2 linked regions of the Lewinella sp. 4G2 genome follow. The protein of the gene in region 1 binds, or shares a complex with, the protein of each later gene. Links are inferred from orthologs where the notes say so. Each region holds a gene or a part of one and is shown in the gene's direction. Other genes may lie near its edges.

What was found.
Region 2: the proteins of secY (region 1) and secA are in contact, whole or in part, in a crystal structure (PDB 3DIN), measured with the Thermotoga maritima proteins. The link is inferred for Lewinella sp. 4G2 from one-to-one orthologs. Residues at the interface, in WP_004081795.1 of Thermotoga maritima: Glu108, Gly109, Glu110, Glu111, Ala236, Glu237, Arg238, Arg239, Ile240, Thr241, Ile242, Gln243, Tyr244, Ala245, Arg246, Arg247, Val248, Thr249, Gly250, Arg251, Arg252, Val253, Tyr254, Gly256, Ala257, Ser258, Thr259, Tyr260, Leu261, Pro262; in WP_004082002.1 of Thermotoga maritima: Glu261, Ala262, Arg263, Lys300, Ala301, Arg302, Thr303, Ile304, Ile305, Leu323, Tyr324, Asp325, Pro326, Val329, Ser330, Tyr333, Ile336, Lys340, Phe345, Val349, Glu363, Phe364, Tyr374, Ser375, Gly376, Gly377, Glu393, Ile395, Thr482, Ser483.

Annotation. Positions count from the first base shown.
Region 1 is NZ_LVWJ02000014.1:2,298,344-2,304,400, forward strand. What follows is about bases 1-2,883. They hold secY (preprotein translocase subunit SecY), read left to right. Parts: upstream 1-696; coding sequence 697-2,070; downstream 2,071-2,883. Other genes in these bases: rpmD (50S ribosomal protein L30), read left to right, coding at 1-164; rplO (50S ribosomal protein L15), read left to right, coding at 238-684; A3850_RS09830 (glycosyltransferase family 39 protein), read right to left, coding at 2,421-2,883. Also shown: more of A3850_RS09830, read right to left, coding at 2,884-3,851; A3850_RS09835 (sensor histidine kinase), read right to left, coding at 3,914-6,057. UniProt on the Escherichia coli protein: The central subunit of the protein translocation channel SecYEG. Consists of two halves formed by TMs 1-5 and 6-10.
Region 2 is NZ_LVWJ02000014.1:778,891-785,917, reverse strand. What follows is about bases 1,972-5,824. They hold secA (preprotein translocase subunit SecA), read left to right. Parts: upstream 1,972-2,285; coding sequence 2,286-5,624; downstream 5,625-5,824. Other genes in these bases: A3850_RS04660 (phosphotransferase), read left to right, coding at 1,972-2,083. Also shown: A3850_RS04665 (NAD-dependent epimerase/dehydratase family protein), read right to left, coding at 1-472; more of A3850_RS04660, read left to right, coding at 1,109-1,971; deoC (deoxyribose-phosphate aldolase), read left to right, coding at 5,905-6,540; A3850_RS04645 (SPOR domain-containing protein), read left to right, coding at 6,553-6,954. UniProt on the Escherichia coli protein: Required for protein export, interacts with the SecYEG preprotein conducting channel.

The DNA of each region.
Region 1 (6,057 bases):
TTACCCAGATCAAAAGCGTTATCGACCGCCCGAAAAAGCAGAAAGCTACCATCGCGGCACTTGGTCTCAAGCGTATGCACCAGACCGTGGAGCGGGAGAACACCCCCGTCGTCATGGGAATGGTAAAGGCAGTAAGCCACCTCGTTAAAGTAGAGGAAGCGTAAGGAAATGTTGTCGCCCGGTGGTCTCCACCGATCGATGATCTTCTCCGGACGTTCCCGTTAAAATAATTCCGTCATGGAACTCAACAATCTTAAACCAGCCGCCGGCGCTACGAAGTCCGGTAAGCGTATTGCACGTGGTCAGGGCTCCGGCCGTGGCGGTACCTCGACCCGTGGTCACAAAGGTGCTAAGTCTCGTTCTGGTTACAAGAGCAAGCGTAACTTCGAAGGTGGCCAGATGCCGCTGCAGATGCGTTTGCCAAAGCGTGGCTTCAACAGCCCGAACCGCACTGAGTACGTTGCCCTCAACCTGGGCCGCCTACAGGCGATCAGCGAGAAGCACGGCCTCACGGAAATCACTCCAGCTGCGCTCTACGCTGCCGGTATCATCAAGAAGAATGACCTCTTGAAGGTCCTCGGAACTGGTGAGATCTCCGCAAAGCTGACGATCAGCGCCCACGCTGCTTCCAATACTGCCAAGGAAGCTATTGAAAAAGCTGGCGGTAGTATCACTATCGCCTAAAACTCCCTTCCCATGAAGTTTTTTGAGACGCTCAAAAACATCTGGACGATCGAGGAACTCCGTAAGCGCATCCTGTTTACGTTGCTGCTCATCGCCATCTACCGCCTGGGTTCGTACATCGTACTCCCCGGTGCTGATGTCGTCGCGCTGAAAGCTCAGCTCGAAGGCTCCGGTAGCCCAACGGATCTCCTGGGTCTGATCAATCTCTTCACTGGTGGTGCGTTCAACAACGCGTCCATCATGGCGCTGGGCATCATGCCATACATCACGGCGAGTATCATCGTTCAGCTCCTTGGTTTCGCGGTGCCTTACTTCCAGAAGCTACAGACTACCGAAGGGGAGTCCGGCCGCAAGAAGATCAACCAGATCACCCGTGCGCTTACGGTAGCGATTACCCTCGTGCAGGGTGCCGGTTACCTTACGTACATTAGCTCCAATGGTGGCCAATCCGCCGCCGTATCCGACTCGATCTTCTGGTTGAGTGGTATTGTCATCCTTTCTACCGGTACCATCTTCGCGATGTGGCTGGGTGAGCGGATCACGGACCGTGGTATTGGTAATGGTGTATCCCTCCTCATCACCGTAGGTATCATCGTGGGTCTTCCCGCAGCCCTTGGTTTTGAATTACAGGATAAGTTCTCCAACGGTGGCCTCCTGGTCTTCGTTCTGGAGATGGTGGCTTTCTTCCTCGTAACCTTACTGACGGTCATGATCGTCACCGGTGTACGGAAGATTCCACTGCAATTCGCCCAACGTGCTGTTGGCCGTGGTGAAAGCACGGCGCCAACCGCAACTAACCGTGACTACATTCCGCTGAAGGTTAACGCTTCCGGTGTAATGCCGATCATCTTCGCTCAGGCGCTGATGCTACTTCCAGTATCCCTTGCGGGATTCGGCGGTGGCCCTGAGGCTGAAGCCACCTGGTTGGTACAGCAGTTCAACGACTTTACGAGCCCGTTGTACAACGTGGTCTACTTCTTCCTCGTCGTCATCTTCACCTACGTCTATACGGCCCTGGTGGTGAACCCCGGCCAGTACACGGAGTACCTCAGCCGTCAGAATGCCTTCATTCCCGGTGTTCGCGGTGGCGAAGAAACCGAAGCTTACATTGATGCCATCACCAGCCGCATTACGCTGCCAGGTTCCATCATCCTCGGTTTAATCGCTATCCTTCCGGCGCTCGTAGCTACCCTCGGCGTGAACCAGGCATTTGCCATCTTCTTCGGTGGTACCTCCCTGATCATCATGGTAGGTGTGGTCCTTGATACGCTCGACCAGATCAATAGCTACCTGCTTATGCGTAAGTATGACGGACTCGTCCAGGACGGAACCGTCGTCGGTCGCAACAGCGGTAGCCGCATGCAGAGCCTCGGAGCTGACTTCTAAGCGTCATCTCCACAGATTAAGAAAGCCTCTCCAACCATCCGGTTGGGGAGGCTTTCTTCGTTTCGGGCCTCCCGGTTTTCTGGTTCACCTTTCGTGGTTGCTAGGCAATACAGGCACTGCTGCTAATGACAGTACGTAATCCTCAGCCCGCCTACTTGAGATTATCCTTCTTGACTTCTTATCTCAGCATTGTCGGAACAACTGTTACAGACAGGTCGGCGCATAGCTAAGTGGATGGTGGGAGGGCCAAGGTCTCAGGGTTAACCGTGGTGAGAACATTCGTGATGTCGGAAGTCGATGTAGCCGTACAAGTCTGAATCACTTCTCTCGTCTCGTTCCGGTCTACAGATTTAGTCCCTTCGGTAAATAATGATCTCACCCGGGAGGGTGTCCATCGGAGAGAACTCGAGCAGTAAGCGTCGGCTCAGCGGTGTGTCTGCGTCAGGGTCGCTTACCCGGCCCATCAGGTACCGTAGATTGGGGTTTGCGAGCAGGCGGTCCGCTTCTCCCAGTTCATCCACCTGAAAGGCCCGCACGTGATGGTCCAGGAACAGCAAGGAGGAGTGGACGTAGGGTGTGGGTACGTCACGGTACAACAGGTGGTAAGTGATCTGCCAGCCATTCAGGCCAAAGAAGGTTTCGTTGGGCGCCAGCTTATATTCCATGTACGCAGCGATGCGGGTGGGTTTATCATCCTTGCCGTTGAATCGGGCGAAGTGAGCTAAGCCCACGATGAGGCCCACACCAATTAGTATAGCCGGGGTATACTTTTTAAGCCAGTCCCAGCTTAATGCCGGGAATGCTGTTTTGCCAAGGGCCCACCAACTTCCTGCCAGGGCTGCCAATAACGGATGGAGCTGTACCTGATAATGGCCGAAGCGTTTACCGGTGATAAGGACCACCATCGTCACCAGGGTAAAGGACAGGAGCAGAAATCTCGTCCATACGGTATGGGGCCGGTCCGAGTTCCCATTACTTCGCACCAGCGACAGCGCCCCTAAAATGACAAACGGGGCGAAGCGAAGGCAGTAATCCCCCATGTATTTCAAGCGGAGGTACCAGGGTAACTCAATGGGGTAGGCGCCATTCACTTCAAAGAGGTAGAATTGAAGTGTATCGAGCATGCCCAGGTTAGCGTAGTACAGATAGACACCCAAAAGTGGCAATGCAAAACCGAGCAATAGGGTAGTGCCGGCCGTGAGCGTCCTGATTACCAGACCCTGGCGCAAATAATACCAGACCAGGAACAGGCCAATTGCCAGCGACTCCGCCGCGGCGAATGGTTTAATCGTCATAGCCAAACCAAGTAGCAACCCAGCGACCGGCCAGTGCCAGAATGAATCGTTCTCGGCCGCAGTTACGCGGGGGGCTACGGCCAGGCCGGCGGCGGCGATCGTGAGGCAATTGAAAAAGATCTCCGTATTGGGCGACAATCCGTAGTAGGAGAAGACGCTGCAAATGAGGACATACTTCAGACCGGCAGCTATTCCCGCACGTTGACTGCTGAGCGCGCGGTGGCTCGCCAGGTAGAGGCCCCAGCCCCCTAGCGCAACCACCAGGGCGGCGGCCAGTCGAAGGAGCCAAATGGCGCCACCCGTCAACTTAATAAGTGCAGCGTAGACCAGGAAGATGCCGATCGGTTTCGTATCGATCACGTCACGGAGGTAGACTTCACCGTTCAGTAGTTCATCCGCGATGACGATGTACGTACTCTCGTCGTGATTGATGACCGAAATGAAGAAAGAACCCCACCGCAATAGAATAGCGAAGGCCGCAAACAAACCCAACCACTGGGTAGCACTCAGATCTCGATAAAATCGGCGGGTAAGAATGATCAGACGGTTTAATGGACGGGTCGGCTGGCGATTACGATGGTCACCCGGGTACCCGGAAATTCCTGGCCGGGGTAAAGATCGGAAGTTTCCATAGTAAAGAGGAGGTCTTCATTCTCGCTGAGTAAGTTCTTGCGGTCGTTGATGATCTCCATAGCCCGTGAAGTATGCCGTTTATCACTTGTACGGCGTTGCGCGGCGTCCCGGCCAATTCCGTTGTCGGAGACGACAATCGTTATGCGGTCATCGTCCTCGGCGTCCAGTTGGAAGCTTAAGCGGAGTTCGCCACCCCGGTCGCGCGGGTGCAGCCCGTGATTGATGGCGTTCTCAATGATCGGTTGCAGAAGAAAGGATGGGATCTCGTCCATGTCCCGCTCAATATTTTCATCGACGGTGAGCGCAAACGTAAACTTGCCGGGGAAACGAAGCTGTTCGAGGCGTACGTACAGGCTGATGAGATCCACTTCATTTTCGATCGTCGTCATCGGCGAACGGGAGGCCTCCAGGAAAAGCCGCATCAACCGGCTAAAATCCGTAAGGTAATCGGCGGCGCGGTCGGTGTCTTCCTGGTAGACGAATTCACGGATGGCGTTCATCGCGTTAGAGATGAAGTGAGGATTCATCTGTTGCCGCAGCGTCCGCAATTCCAGCGCCTGGACCTTACGGCTAGCTTCGTAGCGCTCCTTCAACCGGCTGAAACGGGAGCGGACGATGATAGTAGCGATCCCTGCGAGTAAAAGCCCAACGGCTAGGTAGAAGCCTGGCTTCTCGTACCAGGCGCGCTCTACGGTAATGAATAATGAGTTTCTGGCGGAAGCGATGTTACCATCCGCGTCGGTGGCCCGGTACTGAAATTCGTACTCCCCCGGAGGCAAACGGGTGTAACGAACGTTGGGCGTAGTGGTGGCCGTCCGCCAGTCCGGGTCGAGCCCGACGAGCCGGGTCTCGTACTGCAGCTCCCGTCCTTTTCGGTAATCCGGAACGGTGTACTCCAGCGTGAAGTACACCGTTGAGGGTGAGATATTCAACAGTCCCCCCTCCGCCGCTAAAGGTTGAATCACCTCCTTCTTTCCGCGGTCACCATCCAGTAATCGGTACCGTAGTAGGACAGGATAATAAGGACTCTCCTGGCGCTGCAAGTCCTGGCTCGAAAAGGAGACAAAACCGTTAATGCCGCCGGCATACCAAGTGTCCGTTCCCCGGTCGTAGTGCAGGGAGGAGCTATTGAATTCGTTGTCGCCGAGCCCTTCCCGGGTAGTGAAGGTGCGGGTGAAGCCATCACGGTAGTACACTAACCCGTTGAATGTAGTGATGACCAATCCGGTGTCAAGGCTACCCATAATCCCGGCGACGCTGTTATTGGGGAGGGGGATGAAGGTATTTTCCGACCGTACCTCGTTGCTTTCTACTAGGGCGCCGATTTCAGAAAATTGCTTTGTATCCACGTCGAAGGCCCAGATGCCGGCATCAAGCGTGCCCAATAGCAGCCGGGCGGATGATTCGGGGTGGATGTCCAAAATCCGCGTGGGTACGTTTCCTCCGATCCGGTGGCGGCTCAGGTGTAGTGTGGCAATGTCAAATTCGTAGAGCCCATCAATCGATCCGATCCATAGGCGGCTGCCATCGGCGGAAAGGATGGCGTCTCGGGGGTAACCATTTAGGCTACTCCTGCCGGATTTTACGGGGTATTCGGAGATCGTTTCCGTATCCAGGTCAAATCGGTAGATTCGTCCACCCGCTCCTCCGCCGGTGTGTTCCGCCGGGAGCCAGATGCAATTCCGGTTGCTGTCCAGCACGGCGTAGCGGAATACTTGCTGGAGGTCCGGCGCGGTAAACACTCGCCAATCGTCGGTGGCGGGGTCGTAGCGGTACAGGTGCGCCCGAGTTGAATCGGGTGAGCGAAAGCAACTGTGGCCGTAAACGTAGCCCCGGTAATTCAGCATGTTGGTGCCGCAGCCGAACTGATCGATAATGTGGCCACGCTCATCCCGGATGGGTAGGGTATCTACTTTGCTGGCACCCGGTTTGAGGGTGTACCAGGCATCCATGGCGGAATCCTTATTCACGTAGGTAATGCCGTCGGGAGAAGTGGTAAACCCGCGCATCACGTGGCCAAACTTGCTTTTGGTTACGTTGGGGTCGTAGAAGTACTTTT
Region 2 (7,027 bases), 1.5 Mb from region 1 along the record:
GGGGAAAGGTGGAACGGAGGTAGTCTTCCACGGTAACGATGGCGCGGGAAGAATGAGTCTCGGGGGCTACTTCCGTCTCTTCATCCACCGTTCCGGAGGTTGAGCCGTACACGCCGGTGCTACTGCAAAAGATGACGCGAAGGCTTTTTGTCCGATCACTGCAGGCTTGAGTGATGGCACGAATTTGTTCCAAATACTTTTCGGTCGTCGCTTCTTTAAAACGACGGCCACCGGGCGGGATAGTAATGACCAAGTGGGTAATGCCAACCAGAAAGGCTGCAGGGATGGGCTCCGGTAATTTCACCACGAACGCTCGGAGTGGTAAGGCTTGGGCAAGCTCATCTCTTCCAGCTTCGGTCGTCTTGGCAGCGTGTACCTGAAGCCCCCGATCACAAAGGCTTTTCGCCAGTGCCGTACCCAACCAACCAGTCCCGAGGATGGCCACTTTTAATTTAGAATTGTCGTCCGTCATACCGCAAAACTAGGGTTGTATTCAACTAAATCGGGACAGTTCGCAATAAAATTACAAAATCAATTTAATTGGATTAACGTAATCAAATTAGTTTGAAATAGTGGTGCGAAACCTTATCTTTGTAGGACCAAAGCACCCGGCGAGTAACGCATTTGTTTTGAGTGAGTTTTACGCGGAGGGGTAGTGTTTACTATTCCTTCGCTTTCACTCGAGCTAATTGATGTATCAGTTCATTTTTACCGTTGGCGAACCGTCTTCTACGCGCCAACGAATAGTTCTACTTGCTACCGGGATACCAAATAAGTACAGATTTCCGGTGCAATTTTTTTGCAACCATTTTGGATTACCCCGCCGCACTATAGAATGTCGGTGGGGTATTCTTTTGCTACTCACTACCGCGTATACTGTTATACATGAAATGCCTATCACGTCTCCCCTCTCCTTTGGAGAGGGGCCGGGGGAGAGGAATACACAACTTCATGTAAATCGGTGTACACTACCGCACCATTCAGACTTCCGTGCAAGGTCAAAGACAAGTGTTTGCTTTAGTACGGTAAAGCAACTACGTAGCGGATACCTAAATTAGCCCGTCCCAGTAACTCCCCGGCCTAGTGCCGACCAAGCCACCTTATTATCATGATCGAATTACAAGCTGATACGCCAACCGGTATCGCGGGCTACCTACGGGAGCGCCAATTTCTACGGACGGGGGAAACCCTTATGTCCGTTACTAAAGCGGGGGAGGGGAACATGAACGTGACTCTATTGGTAACGACGAGTGAACGGCAGTTCGTCCTCAAACAAAGCCGGCCCTACGTGGCTAAGTACCCGAGTATTCCGGCGCCGATCGCGCGGATTGACGTTGAATACCAGTACCTGAGCGCCGCGGCGGAAGACCCCGAACTGGCCGGCCACCACCCCGCGGTTCTAGATTATGATGCCGCCAACTACACTTTGCTGTTGGAGTATCTGGAGGGCGCCGAGGATATGATCTACGTTTACGAGGAAGGCCGTTCCATCAGCCGAACCCAGTTGCGGAGCTTATTGAATTACCTCTCGGTCTTGCACCGGGTGAACGTAAAGGATTTCCCCGCCAACGAAGAACTCAAAGCGCTGAACGCCGCCCACATTTTTGAGCTGCCCTTCAATCCCGACAACGGTTTCCCGCTAGACGATTTCCTGCCCGGCCTGGCCAACGTCGCCGCGGTTTACCAGTACGATAAAAAGCTTCGGGCGAAAGCGCTGGAACTCGGAGCGCAGTACCGCGCGGCTGGCCGCCAGCTTATTCACGGTGATTTTTACCCCGGCAGTTTCATGCGCCGTAAGGGTGAGGTGTTCGTCATCGACGGAGAGTTCGCCCACCGGGGGGCGCCGGAGTTTGATCTCGGCGTACTCATGGCACACTTGCTGCTCTCCGAGGCCGAGCCGGAACTCCTTACCGAGATCGACCGCAGCTACCGTAAACCACCGGGTTTCAACGCCAAACTGGCGCGGGAATTCTGCTACGTGGAGGTCATTCGCCGCATCATCGGTATCGCCCAGTTACCACTCTCGCTCACGTTGGGCCAGCGGAAATCATTGCTCGAGCAGGCCCGGATTGGCCTCCAATAAACCTGCGTACCTGTCAGGCCGTTCTGTTTTTTCGTGACAATCAGTCACTTAGCCGGCCGTGGCGTGCTTTGTGCGCGCTGCCGGTGGTGCCGCGTATCTTTGCGGCAATTTTAGCACAATACTTTTTCTCGCATATCCAGCGCCATCACATCAATAAGGGCGCTGTCGCAGGTGCGGAGGAAAAGGGTAAATAACGTATCTCATGGCCGGTGGCTTCACTAAATTCATTAAAAATCTCTTTGGCTCGAAACAGGACCGGGACGTAGCTACCTACGAACCTATCGTCCAGCAGGTCAATGAAGTATACAATACGCTACAGGGGCTCTCCAACGACGAACTCCGGGGGCGGACAACCATGCTCCGCGGCCGCATCAATGAATACCTCGCCGAAATCGACGCCGAGATCGAACGGCTGACAACGCTCGCCGAAGAGGAAGCAGACTTCCACCGCAAGGATGCCATCTACAAAAAGGTAGACGAGCTGAAGAAGAACCGCGATGAGGAACTCGAGGTCGTACTTAAAGAAATCCTTCCCGAAGCCTTCGCTACCGTGAAGGAAGCCGCCCGCCGGCTCACCGAAGACGAGGAACTCCGCGTAACCGCTACCCAGGCGGACCGTGACCTCGCCGCCAACGAAAAGAAAGACCACATCCGCATTGAAGGCGATACGGCCATCTACAGCAATAAATGGACGGCCGCCGGTGGCGAAATTGTGTGGAAAATGGTTCACTACGACGTGCAGCTCATCGGTGGTATGGCCCTTCACGAAGGCAAGATCGCCGAGATGCAAACGGGTGAGGGTAAGACGCTCGTCGCCACCCTCCCGGCCTACCTGAATGGCCTCAGTGGCCAGGGCGTCCACGTCATTACCGTGAACGATTACCTCGCCCGACGGGATGCAGAGTGGATTGGCCCATTGATGGAGTTCCTCCAACTCAGCATCAACTGTATCGACTACCACCGCCCCAACAGCCCCGGCCGCCGTGCGGCTTACCAGTGCGACATAGTGTACGGTACTAACAACGAATTCGGCTTCGATTACCTGCGGGACAATATGGTCCGCAACATCGCCGACAAGACCCAGGGTAAGCACCACTACGCGATGATCGATGAGGTCGATTCCGTCCTGATCGACGATGCCCGGACGCCCCTCATCATTTCTGGCCCGGTGACGGGAAGTACGGATGACCGCGACTACGAAGAGCTCAAGCCCCACATTGAAAAACTGGTAGCCGAGCAACAGCGCCTGGCCAACAAATTCCTCACCCAGGCCAAGAAACTTGCTAAGGAAGGATACCTCGGCGTGGAAGACGGGGAAGCTGGTTTCCCCCTCCTCCGGGCGTACCGCGCGCTACCCAACAGCCGCCCCCTCACGAAATTCCTCTCCGAAGACGGTATCCGTACCCTCCTGCAAAAAACGGAGAACACCTTCATGGCCGAGAAGAACAAACGGATGCCCGAAGTGGACGCCGAACTGCTCTTCACCATTGATGCTAAGAACAAACAAGTTGACCTTACTCCGAAGGGCGTAGAATACCTCAGCCGCTACAACCAGGATCCGGAATTCTTCATCATGCCTAACCTCGCCACCGACATGGCCGAGGTGGATAACCGGACGGACATTTCCGACGAAGAAAAGTCGTTGGCCAAGAATAAGATTGCCCAAGACTTCGGCGTCAAATCAAAGCGCCTCCACGCCATCCGCCAGTTGCTGAAGGCCTACACGCTCTTTACGATCGATGATGATTACGTGGTCCAGGACGGGCAGGTGAAGATCGTCGACGTCCAGACCGGCCGGATGATGGAAGGCCGCCGTTACTCGGATGGTCTCCACCAGGCGCTGGAATCCAAGGAGAACGTCAAGATTGGTGAGATCACCCAAACCTACGCAACGGTGACGCTGCAGAACTTCTTCCGCATGTACCACAAGCTGGCCGGTATGACCGGTACGGCCGAGACGGAAGCAGGAGAATTCTGGGACATCTACAAGCTGGACGTTGTGGTGATCCCCACTAACCGCCCCATCCAACGGGATGACCGTAATGACCTCATCTACAAAACCGAACGGGAGAAATTCAACGCCGTCGTTAACGACGTGCAGGAGATCACCCAGGCTGGTCGCCCCGTCCTCGTAGGTACGACCTCCGTAGAGATCAGTGAGAAACTGAGCCGGTACCTCCGTTCACGGGGCATCGAACACAACGTACTGAACGCCAAGCAACACCAGCGCGAGGCGGATATTGTCGCTGAGGCGGGCCGGCCCGGTCAGGTTACCATCGCTACCAACATGGCGGGCCGGGGTACGGACATCAAACTGAGCGACGAGGTGAAGCAGGCCGGTGGCCTCGCCATCATTGGTACCGAGCGCCACGATAGCCGGCGGGTGGACCGCCAGTTGCGCGGTCGTTCCGGGCGCCAGGGAGACCCTGGTTCCAGCCAATTCTACGTATCGCTGGAGGACCGCCTGATGCGCTACTTCCAATCCGAACGGATCTCCAAGTGGATGGACCGCGCCGGCCACAAGGAAGGCGACGTCATCCAGGCGGGCATCGTGACGAAGTCCATCGAGAACGCTCAGAAAAAGGTCGAGGAAAACGCTTTCGGTACTCGTAAGCGCCTCCTGGAATACGATGACGTAATGAACATCCAGCGGGAGGCTATCTACCGCAAGCGGGACAACGCTCTGAGTGGTAAACGCCTGGCTTTGGATATCCATTCCATGTTCGAGGGCTTGCTCGACGACATCACCTTCCAGAATAAGCAGAATGGAGACTTTGACAGCTTCCGCTTCGACGTGCTGCGCATCCTCGGATTCGAGACCAAGATCGATGCGGCCTTCTTCAAGGAGACGAAGGAAGTGAATGATATTGCTGATCGCCTGCTGGAGGAATTCCAGGGTTTCTACCACAGCAAAATGTTGCTATTGGTGGATCGCGTGATGCCTCACATCCGTCAGATTCAGGAGGACCAGCCCGGGCGTTACAAGCGTATCGTGATTCCGTTTACGGATGGCTCTACTCACCCGCTAGCCATTACGGCTGATATCGAAAAGGCCATCGAAAGCAACGGCCGGAGCATCATCTCCGACATCGAGCAGACCGTAACCTTAGCCATCATCGATGATAACTGGAAGGAGCACCTGCGTTCCATGGATGAACTGAAGACCTCCACCAACCTGGCCTCCTTCGAGCAAAAGGACCCACTGGTGATCTACAAGATGGAAGCCTATAAGCTCTTCGAAGGCCTTATCCGCCGAATCAACGAAACCACTACGGCTTACCTCGCCAAGGGTGACCTCGTGCTACAGCGGGCTGAGGATGTTCAGGAGGCCAAGGCTCCAACACGTCAGCCCGCTCAGGAGCAGGTAACCACCAACAAGCGAGAAGCGGAAGCCGCCGCCGCCCAGAAAGCAGCGGATAATGCCGGCCAGGCCCAAAGGCAAAAGGTGGAGACTTTCCAACGTAAGGAGGCCAAGGTGAAGCGTAACGACCCCTGCCCCTGTGGTAGTGGTAAGAAGTTCAAGCAGTGCCACGGTAAATAATCCAGTAGAGCATCTCTGGATCCTAACTAAGAATGGGGGCGAGCAATTAATGCTTGCCCCTTTTCCATTGGCTCCTTTCTTTGTTAAAAGGTGAGCGCAATAGAAGTAAAGACACCGATTAAAGATCGTGGCTGACTATCTTGCGCCTCGGTTCACAGCCATGCATGGCTAGTGTCCGCCGCTTACTCGTCTCTCACGAACATCTTTTGCCACCGGTTTTATTAGGGTGGTACTGAGTCTTTCCCTAAACGTCACCCACGGGTGGCCCACAATTTTCGCCTTGAAAGAGCTGATTGATCATACTTTTCTAGCTGCCGAATGTACCGGGGCGGACGTGGACCGTATCTGCCAGGAGGCGTTGGACCACGGCTTCCGGGCTGTTTGTGTGCCACCCTACTTCGTAACCCGGGCCCAGAAACTGCTATCGGGTAGTGACGTGCTGTTAGCAACCGTCGTTGCCTTTCCGAATGGTTACCAGGAAACTGCGGTCAAGGTGCAGGAAATTCGCCGGGCCATGGATGAGGGGGCGGACGAATTAGACATCGTCATCAATATTGCTGCGGTAAAATCCGGAGATTGGAGTTACGTCCGCTCGGATATCGAATCCGTCTCTACTACGGCCCGCCTCAAGGGCAAGGTATCTAAACTGATTGTGGAGGCCAGCACGCTGACGGAGGAGGAGCTCAAGCAGGTGTGTGACATTTGCAATGACGTGAAGCCTAACTTCGTTAAAACCTCCACGGGCTCCCGGGGAGGGGCCACCGTCGAGCAAGTAAAATTCTTACGGGCGAACCTGGTGGAGGAGATCAAGATTAAAGCTAGCGGAGGCATCCGCGATAAAGCGTTTGCCGAAGAACTCGTTGCGGCTGGTGCGGACCGGATTGGTACCTCCGCCGGAATTGCCCTACTGGCCTAACTACTACTCATTATGATGCGTATCCTGTCCGTCCTTTTTACTTGGTCCTTACTCAGTACCTGCGTCAGCGCCCAGGCGAGTGTAAGCGTGAATGTAGACCCCCGCGTGGAAACGTTGATGGATCTGTTCGTGCGTTCAAACGAAGCGACCAACAAGGTATCCGGATGGCGAGTACAAATTTTGGCTACGACGGACCGCGCCCGCCTGGAAACGGTGGAGGCGGACTTCAAAGTGAACTACCCAAATATCCCGGTGGATTGGGTACACACTAAGCCCTACTACAAACTCCGGGCCGGCGCTTTCCTCACGAAACAGGAGGCCGAGCGACTGAAATTTACCCTCAACCGCCAGTTTGAAGGCGTCTACCTGGTGAAGGATGACGTGAAGAAGTCCGAGCTACTACGCATGTACTAGCCTCGGACAAGGTAGCGTTGGGATACCATTCGGACTATTCGGAGCAAAACCAAGTCTTACCCATTTAATGGGT